Linked DNA regions of Variovorax paradoxus. The protein of the gene in region 1 interacts with the protein of each later gene in a pairwise test. Links are inferred from orthologs where the notes say so. Each region holds a gene or a part of one and is shown on either strand. Other genes may lie near its edges.

Region 1 (4,428 bases):
CGGCCCATCGTCAACATGTTCCCGCTGCAGGAAGGCGAGAAGATCAACGTCGCGCTTGCCCTCACCGGTGAAAAGCGCAACTTCCCGGCCGACCAGTACGTGTTCATGGCGACCTCGATGGGCACCGTCAAGAAGACCGCGCTCGACGAGTTCAACAACCCGCGCAAGGGCGGCATCATTGCCGTGAACCTCGATGAAGGCGACTACCTGATCGGCGCCGCCCTCACCGACGGCAAGCACGACGTGATGCTCTTCAGCGACGGCGGCAAGGCCGTGCGCTTCGACGAGGAAGACGTCCGCCCGCTGGGCCGCAATGCCCGCGGCGTGCGCGGCATGTCGCTCGAGGCGGGCCAGGGCGTGATCGCCATGCTGGTGGCCGAGGACGAGCAGCAGAGCGTGCTCACCGCGACCGAAAACGGTTACGGAAAACGCACAAGCATTACGGAATACACGCGCCACGGCCGTGGAACCAAAGGCATGATCGCGATTCAACAGAGTGAGCGCAACGGCAAGGTCGTTGCCGCCACACTCGTGCATTCGGATGATGAGATCATGCTCATTACCGACAAGGGCGTGCTTGTACGCACGCGGGTTGCCGAAATTCGCGAACTGGGTCGTGCGACGCAAGGCGTCACGCTGATCGGGCTCGACGAAGGCGCCAAACTCAGCGGGCTGCAACGTATCGTCGAAAACGACGCAAATGGCGAAACCGAGCCTGACGCGGACGATACTTCCTCATCTTCAACGGAGAATCCTCAGTGAAAAAAATCAAACTCGCACTTCTGACGGTCGCCCTGGCTAGCAGTTCGATGGCCGTCATGGCCCAGGACAAGGCCACGCTCATCAAGCAGTTCATCGACATCCAGCGCCCCGGCATCGAATCGCTGGCGCGCGGCCTGGTCGAGCAATCGAGCGCTCCGATCGCACAGGCGGGTTCGCAGTACCTGCAGACGCAGGTGCCGGAAGCCAAGCGTGAAGCAGCCGCCAAGGCCGCCGACGCAGAGCTGAAGAAGTACTTCGACGACGCCTACCCGATCGTGCGCGACAAGGCCGTGCAACTGGCTCCTGGCGCCCTGACCCCCCTGCTCGAGCAGAACTTCAGCGAAGACGAGCTCAAGCAACTGCTGGCCTGGATCAACTCGCCCCTGAGCAAGAAGTACCAGGACCTGAACCCGAAGATGCAGACCGCTCTCACGGAAAAGCTGGTGGCCGACACGCGCGCCACCATCGAACCCAAGATGCGCGCACTCGACGAAAACGTCGCCAAGGCCCTCGGCGCTCCGACCGAGGCTCCCGCCGCCAAGGCTCCGGCCAAGGCACCAGCCAAGAAGTAAAGCAACGTGACCCAGCAGCAGACGCCGGCCGGCAAGCGCCCCTACAACTTTTCGGCCGGTCCGGCTGCCATGCCGGAGGCGGTGCTGCAACGCGCTGCCTCCGAAATGCTCGACTGGCACGGCAGCGGCATGAGCGTGATGGAAATGAGCCATCGCGGCAAGGAATTCGGCTCGATCTGCACGCAGGCCGAAGCCGACATCCGCACGCTGCTGGCCGTGCCCTCCAATTTCCACGTCCTGTTCATGCAGGGCGGCGGCCTCGGCGAGAACGCCATCGTTCCGCTGAACCTGTCGCGCGGCAAGACCGCCGACTTCGTCATCACCGGCAGCTGGAGCGCCAAGTCGCACAAGGAAGCGCAGCGCTACTGCACCGCGCGCGTGATTGCTAGCAACGCCGACGACCAGCACACCCGATTGCCCGATCCCGCGACCTGGCAGCTGTCCAAGGACGCCTCGTACGTGCATGTGTGCTCCAACGAGACCATCAACGGCATCGAATTCCAGCAGCTGCCCGACCTGGCGGCGCTCGGCAGCAATGCCCCGCTGGTCATCGATTTCTCGTCGCACGTCGCCTCGCGCAGCGTCGACTGGAGCCGCGTGGGCCTGGCCTTCGGCGGCGCGCAGAAGAACCTCGGCCCGGCCGGCCTGACGATCGTCGTCGTGCGTGACGACCTCCTCGGCCACGCCCTCGAGATCTGCCCCAGCGCGTTCAACTACAAGACCGTGGCCGACAACAACTCCATGTACAACACCCCACCGACCTGGGGCATCTACATGGCGGGGCTCACGTTCCAGTGGCTGCTGCAACAGAAGGAAGGCGAGTTCACCGGCGTCGCGGCCATGGAGCAGCGCAACATCGCGAAGGCGAAGCTGCTGTACGACTTCATCGACGGCTCCGACTTCTACGCCAACCGCATCGACCCCGGCTGCCGCTCACGCATGAACGTGCCGTTCTTCCTGGCTGACGAAGGCCGCAACGAGGCCTTCCTGGCCGGCGCGCGCGAAGCCGGGCTGCTGCAGCTCAAGGGCCATAAGTCGGTCGGCGGCATGCGCGCCAGCATTTACAACGCCATGCCGCTGGAAGGGGTGCAGGCACTCGTGGGCTACATGCGAGAATTCGAGCGATCGCATGCCTAGGCGCATGCTCCGCTCAGTTGCTCGCACCGATGACCGCCTCCGCCCCCACACCACCCTCCTCTCCTTCCGATAACTCCGAAAGCCTGGCCGATCTGCGCGTGCAGATCGACTCGCTCGACCAGCGACTGCTCAGCCTGCTCAATGAGCGGGCCCATGTGGCCGAGCTGGTCGGCGAGGTCAAGAAGCGCGAGGGCACGCCGTTCTTCCGCCCCGATCGCGTGGCGCAGGTCATCGACAAGATGCAGAAGAGCAACGGAGGTCCGCTCAAGGACCTCCATGTGGCGGCCATCTGGCGCGAGATCATGTCGGCCTGCCTGGCGCTCGAATCGCCCCAGCGCGTGGCCGTTCTCGGCCCCGAAGGCACTTTCTGCGAACAGGCCGCCATCGATTACTTCGGCGGCGCCGCCGACCTGATCTACTGCGCCAGCTTCGACGAGGTGTTCCACGCCACGGCCGCCGGCAGCGCCCAGTACGGGGTGGTCGGCGTCGAGAACTCGACCGAAGGCGTGGTCACGCGTTCGCTCGACCTTTTCCTGCACTCGCCCACCCATGTCGTAGGCGAAGTCAGCCTGCTGGTGCGCCACCACCTCCTGCGCAGCAGCAACTCGCTCGAAGGCGTGGAAGCCGTGCTGGCCCATCCGCAGGCGCTGGCCCAGTGCCAGACCTGGCTGTCCAAGCACCTGCCGAACGCCGAACGGCGCGCCGTGTCGAGCAACGCCGAAGGCGCCCGCCTCGCCTCCACCAACCCGGCCTGGGCCGCGCTGGCCGGCGAACGCGCCGCCACCCGCTTCGGCCTGCACATCGTAGCGCACGCCATCCAGGACGACTCGTACAACCGCACCCGCTTCTCCGTCATCTGCCTGCCGCAGACGCTGGCCATGCCGCCGGCCTCGGGCCGCGACTGCACCAGCCTGATCGTCTCGGTGCCCAACCGGCCCGGCGCGGTGCATGACCTGCTGGTGCCGCTGAAGGCGAACAACGTGTCGATGACCCGCTTCGAGTCGCGCCCCGCGCGCACCGGCCAGTGGGAGTACTACTTCTACATCGACCTCGACGGCCACCCCTCGCAGCCCAACGTGGCCGCGGCGCTGGCCGAACTGCGCGGACTCTGCGCCTTCTACAAGGTGCTGGGCGCCTATCCCGTCAAGTCCTGAGCGGCGGGCAGACACACAGATGTTCGAACAACTGGGACTGATCGGCTGCGGCCTGATGGGCGGCTCCTTCGCGCTCGCGCTCAAGCGCGCGAAGCTGGTGAAACGCGTGGTGGGCTACAGCAAGTCGCCCTCCACCACCGAGCGGGCACGCCAGCTAGGCGTGATCGACGTGGCGGCGCCCTCGGCGCTGCTGGCGGTGTCGGGCGCCGACATCGTGCTGCTGGCGGTGCCGGTGGCTGCATCGGAAGCCACCTTCAAGGCCATCCGCCACGGCATCGCGAGCGAAACGCTGGTGATGGACGTCGGCTCGACCAAGGGCGACGTGATCGAGGCCGCCCGCAACGGGCTGCAGCGCCAGTTCGCCAACTTCGTGCCGGCGCATCCGATCGCAGGCAAGGAGCTGTCGGGCATCGAGCACGCCGAGGCCTCGCTCTTCAATGGCCGCCAGGTCGTGCTGACGCCGGTGAAGACCACGCTGCGCTCCAACGTGCAGCGGGCCTCGCAGGTGTGGAGCGGCATCGGCGCGCACGTGGTCACCATGACGCACGAAGAGCACGACGCCGCCTTCGCCGCCGTGAGCCACCTGCCGCACCTGCTGGCCTTCGCGTACACCAACGCCATCGCCAGCCAGCCGCAGGGCGACCGCTTCCTGAGCCTCGCGGGCCCGGGTTTCCGCGATTTCTCCCGCATCGCGGCCAGCGACCCGGTCATGTGGCGCGACGTGCTGCTGGCCAACCGCCAACAGGTGCTGGAGCAGTCGCAGGCCTTCCGCAAGGCGCTCGAAGACCTCGAAACGCTGATGA
Region 2 (4,537 bases), 3.2 Mb from region 1 along the record:
CGAACGCGCGGTGGACGACGAACATTTCTACGACGGCGATGGCCGCATCACCAACCCCGACTATCGATATTGAGTCGCTGGGCCTCGACCAGGGCGCCCTGCTGCTCATTCGCCGCGCGCTGGCCGAACGGCCGGTGGGCGGCGAACTGCGCGTGCGCGGGCAATCGCCGGACTGGCGCATGCACCTGCAGGCGTGGTGCCGCGGCCAGGGGCATCCGCTGCGCTTCGAGGCAGAGGAAGCAGTGGTCACGCGCGGCCCGCATGCGCAGGGCCGCTGGCTCGGCGCGCAATCGACCGGCCTCGCGCAGGGCGACGCCAACGGCGCACCCGCCGAGGACGCCGCGCCCGGCTGGGGCCTGGCGGCGCGCGGCGCCACGGTGGAAGCCGGCAGCCCGCCCTTCTTCTTCGCGCTGCACCGCCGCGACGAGCTCTGGGCCGCGACGGCCGGCGAGCTCTACCGGCAGGCCGCGGCGGCCCAGTGGGACCCGGGCACGGCCATCGACTGGAACGCGTCCTTCGAGCTGCCCTCCTCCGTGGAAGCGGCCGTGGTGCAGGTGATGACCTACCTCATCGAGAACGAGAACGCCGCGCTGCTGGTGCCGGCGCGCCACCTGGGGCAGATCCACCCGCATTTCCGCGAAGTGCTGCAGCTGCTGGCGCTGCAATGCGCCGACGAGGCACGGCATGTGGAGGTGTTCACGCGCCGCGCCACGCTGCGCGGCAACCAGCCCGCGCTGTCGACGGCCGGCGGGCAGGCGTCGCTGCGCACGCTGTTCGACGCGCCCGATTTCTCGGTCGCCACCTTCCTGCTGGCCGTGCTCGGCGAAGGCAGCTTCGTGAACCTGCTCAACTTCCTGCAAGCGCATGCGCCCGACCCGGTGACGCAGCAGATCGCGCGGCTCACGGCGCGCGACGAGGCGCGCCACGTCGCCTTCGGCATGGCGCATCTCGAATACCGGCTCTCGGTGCAGCCCGACTACCAGGTGCGGCTGCGCAACGCCATCGAGATTCGCTACGACACGCTGGCCGGCACGGCTGGCCTCAACGAGGAAGTGTTCGATTCGCTGGTGCTGCTGGCGGCCGGCGAGTTGTCCCCCGCCGCCATCGCGCGCGGCCATGCGGCCGTGCAGCAGCTGCAGCGCGACATGGCGGCCGGGCGCCGCGCCCGCCTCGCGCGGCTGGGCTTCGACCGCGACGAGGCGCAGCGGCTGTCCGACCTGCACACCCGCAACTTCATGTGACGGCGCACCCAAGATGATCATCGGCACCGCAGGCCACATCGACCACGGCAAGACCACGCTGGTGCGCGCGCTCACCGGCGTCGACACCGACCGGCTGCCGGAGGAGAAGCGGCGCGGCATCTCCATCGAGCTGGGCTATGCGTACCTGCATGCGCCCGACGGCGTCTCGCTGGGCTTCGTCGACGTGCCGGGCCACGAGCGGCTGCTGCACACCATGCTGGCCGGCGCCACCGGCATCGATCATGCATTGCTGGTGGTGGCGGCCGACGACGGCGTGATGCCGCAGACGCGCGAGCACCTGGCGGTAGTGGCGCTGCTTGGCGTGCGCGAGGCAACGGTGGCCATCACCAAGATCGACCGCATCGACGAGAGCATGCGCGAGGCTCGGCTGGCCGAAGTGCGTTCGGACATCGCCGCTCTGCTCGCGCCCACGCCGCTGGCGGGAGCGCCGATGCTGGCTGTGTCGGCGACCACCGGCGAAGGCGTCGACACGCTGCGCGAACGCCTGCTCGACGTCGCGAGCAAGGCACGGGCGCGTGAAGACGACCTGGCGTTCCGTCTCGCGGTCGATCGTGCTTTCACGCTCTCGGGCGTGGGCACTGTCGTCACCGGCACGGTCTTCAGCGGCACGGTGCGCATCGGCGACGAGTTGCGCGTGGTGCCCGGCGACCGCTCGGTGCGGGTGCGCGGCATTCATGCGCAGAACCAGAAGGCCGAATCGGCGCATGCGGGCCAGCGCTGCGCGTTGGCGCTCGCGGGTGTCACCAAGGACGAGATGCATCGCGGCGACTGGGTCTGCGCGCCCGCCATCGCGCTCGCGACCGACCGCATCGACGTGCTGCTCACCCTGTGGCCCGACGAAGCCAAGCCGCTGCGCTCGGGCACCACGGTGCATGCGCATCTGGGCGCGAGCGACGTGATGGCTTCGCTCGCGCTGCTCGACCGCGACGCGCTCGCGCCCGGCGAAACGGCCCTGGCGCAGTTGGTGACGAAGGAAAGCGTCGGTGCATGGCACGGCGACCGGGGCGTGCTGCGCGATGCCTCGGCCACGCGCACCATGGCCGGCGTGCGCGTGCTCGACCCGTTCGCCCCGGTGCGCTACCGGCGCCTGCCGGAGCGGCTGCGCACGCTGGCGGGCTGGGCCATCGACGACCGCGCGGCACGCGTGGCCGCGCTGCTGCACAACGCGCCTCTGGGCATCGACACCGCCCGGCTGGCGCGCGCCCTCTCGCTGCCGGACGAAGCCGCGCTGCCGCTGCCCGCCGACGCGGTGCGCATCGAGCACACGGCCATCGCGCAGCGGCACCTGGATGCGCTCGACGCACAGATCACCGGGCGGCTCGCGGACTTTCATCACGACGCGCCCGACGAGGTCGGCCCCGATGCGCGCCGCCTCAGGCGGCTGGCAGCGCCGCGCACCGACGATGCGCTGTGGCGCCATGCGCTCGATGCACTGGTCGCGCGCGGCGCGCTGGTGCGCAGCGGCACCTGGCTGCATCTGCCCGACCATGCGGCGCGGCTCGGCGAAGCGGAACAGAAGCTGGCGCAAAAGCTGTTGCCGCGGCTGGCGGATGGCGGCTTCGATCCACCGTGGGTGCGCGACCTGGCCAAGGACTGTTCGGCGAGCGAGCCGATGGTGCGGCAGACGCTCGCGAGCCTCGCGCGCCGGGGAGAGGCCTTTCAGGTGGTGAAGGACTTGTACTATCCGCTGGCGACCATCGAGCGGCTGGCCGCGATCGCGCGGGATTGCCTCGATGGTCCGGAAGGTCTGCAGGCTGCAAGCTTCAGGGACGCGACGGGCCTGGGGCGCAAGCGCGCGATCCAGCTGCTGGAGTTTTTCGATCGTGTGGGGCTGACGCGGCGCGTGAAGGATGCGCACCTGCTGCGGCCCGATACGTCGTTGTTCGGGGCGAGGCCGTGAACGACGCGATGAATCATGGGGGGAGATCGTCCCTGGTGGGGCGGCCGGGCTTCAAACCCGGTGGGTGGCGCCAGTCGTCGCCGGGAAGGTTCGACTCCTTCCTCCTTCCGCCGTTTTTGAACGGGCGCCTAGGGCACCACGCGCAGCGAAGGCTCCCCCGCCTCGACGCGGCCGATGACCGCCGCCTGCCCGAAGCCCTCGTCGCGGAAGATCTTCAGCACCGCGCCGACCGCTTCCGGCGCGCAGCTCACGAGCAGGCCGCCCGAGGTCTGCGGATCGCTCAGCAGGTTCTGCGCGGTGGGATGCAGGCCGGGTGCCAGTTCCACGTCGGCGCCGTAGCCGGCCCAGTTGCGGCCCGAGGCGCCGGTGACCATGCCCTCGGCGGCCATCACCACCACGTTGTCGAGCAGCGGCACCTTCGACCATTCGATCACCGCCCTGAGCTTGGCGCCGCGCGCGAGTTCGAGCGTGTGGCCGGCCAGGCCGAAGCCCGTCACGTCGGTCAGCGCATGCACGCCGTCGAGCGCCGCGAGGGCGATGCCGGGGGTGTTGAGCTTGGTCGTGTTCTCGATCAGTTGGCGGTAGCCGATGCCGGACAGCTGCTCTTTCTTGAGCGCCGCCGACAGCACGCCCACGCCCAGCGGCTTGCCCAGCACCAGCACGTCGCCGGCTTTCGCGTCGGCGTTGCGGCGCACGCGGTCGGGGTGCACGAGGCCCATCGCGACGAGGCCGTAGATCGGCTCGACCGAATCGATGGTGTGACCGCCGGCAATCGGAATGCCCGCGGCGCGGCACACGTCCTGGCCGCCGCGCACGATGTCGGCGATGACTTCCACCGGCAGCTGGTTGATCGGCATGGCAACCAGCGCCAGCGCCATGATCGGCCGGCCGCCCATGGCGTAGACGTCGCTGATCGCGTTGGTCGCGGCAATGCGGCCGAACTCGTACGGGTCGTCCACGATGGGCATGAAGAAGTCGGTGGTCGCGATCAGCGCCTGCTGGTCGTTGAGCTTGTAGACCGCGGCGTCGTCCGCGGTCTCGATGCCCACCATGAGTTCGGGCGGGATCATGCCGCCCGCGTGGTTCTTGAGAATCTGCGACAGCACGCCGGGCGCGATCTTGCAGCCGCAGCCGCCGCCGTGCGAAAAACTCGTGAGGCGCAGTGGCGCGAGCGGGTTCATGAGCGTTGGGTTCATGGGGCGATTATCGAATCGCCTTTGCTTTCTACAATCCCGTCCCTTCCTATCCCGCACGTCCCAGAGGCGCATCCATGATGAAAAAGACATTCACCCGACTGGCTCTTGCCCTGAGCCTCTCCGCCGCCAGCCTCGGTGCCTTCGCCCAGGGCGTGCTGCGCGTCTCGGCCATTCCCGAC

The links. The genes of interacting proteins can lie anywhere in the genome.
Region 2: the proteins of serC (region 1) and selB interact in binary tests that used the Escherichia coli proteins (3 or more experiments, as listed by UniProt). The link is inferred for Variovorax paradoxus from one-to-one orthologs.

Annotation. Positions count from the first base shown.
Region 1 is NZ_CP091716.1:2,567,733-2,572,160, reverse strand. Bases 589-3,437 are described here. They hold serC (3-phosphoserine/phosphohydroxythreonine transaminase), read left to right. Parts: upstream 589-1,403; coding sequence 1,404-2,471; downstream 2,472-3,437. Other genes in these bases: pheA (prephenate dehydratase), read left to right, coding at 2,501-3,437; L3V85_RS12050 (DUF2059 domain-containing protein), read left to right, coding at 759-1,334; gyrA (DNA gyrase subunit A), read left to right, coding at 589-762. In the rest of the region: more of gyrA, read left to right, coding at 1-588; more of pheA, read left to right, coding at 3,438-3,625; L3V85_RS12035 (prephenate dehydrogenase), read left to right, coding at 3,645-4,428. UniProt on the Escherichia coli protein: Catalyzes the reversible conversion of 3-phosphohydroxypyruvate to phosphoserine and of 3-hydroxy-2-oxo-4-phosphonooxybutanoate to phosphohydroxythreonine. Is involved in both pyridoxine and serine biosynthesis.
Region 2 is NZ_CP091716.1:5,757,881-5,762,417, forward strand. The notes cover bases 751-3,708. They hold selB (selenocysteine-specific translation elongation factor), read left to right. Parts: upstream 751-1,254; coding sequence 1,255-3,162; downstream 3,163-3,708. Other genes in these bases: L3V85_RS26705 (ferritin-like domain-containing protein), read left to right, coding at 751-1,241; selD (selenide, water dikinase SelD), read right to left, coding at 3,291-3,708. Also shown: L3V85_RS26700 (phosphate/phosphite/phosphonate ABC transporter substrate-binding protein), read left to right, coding at 1-73; more of L3V85_RS26705, read left to right, coding at 39-750; more of selD, read right to left, coding at 3,709-4,358; L3V85_RS26725 (putative selenate ABC transporter substrate-binding protein), read left to right, coding at 4,433-4,537. UniProt on the Escherichia coli protein: Translation factor necessary for the incorporation of selenocysteine into proteins. It probably replaces EF-Tu for the insertion of selenocysteine directed by the UGA codon. SelB binds GTP and GDP.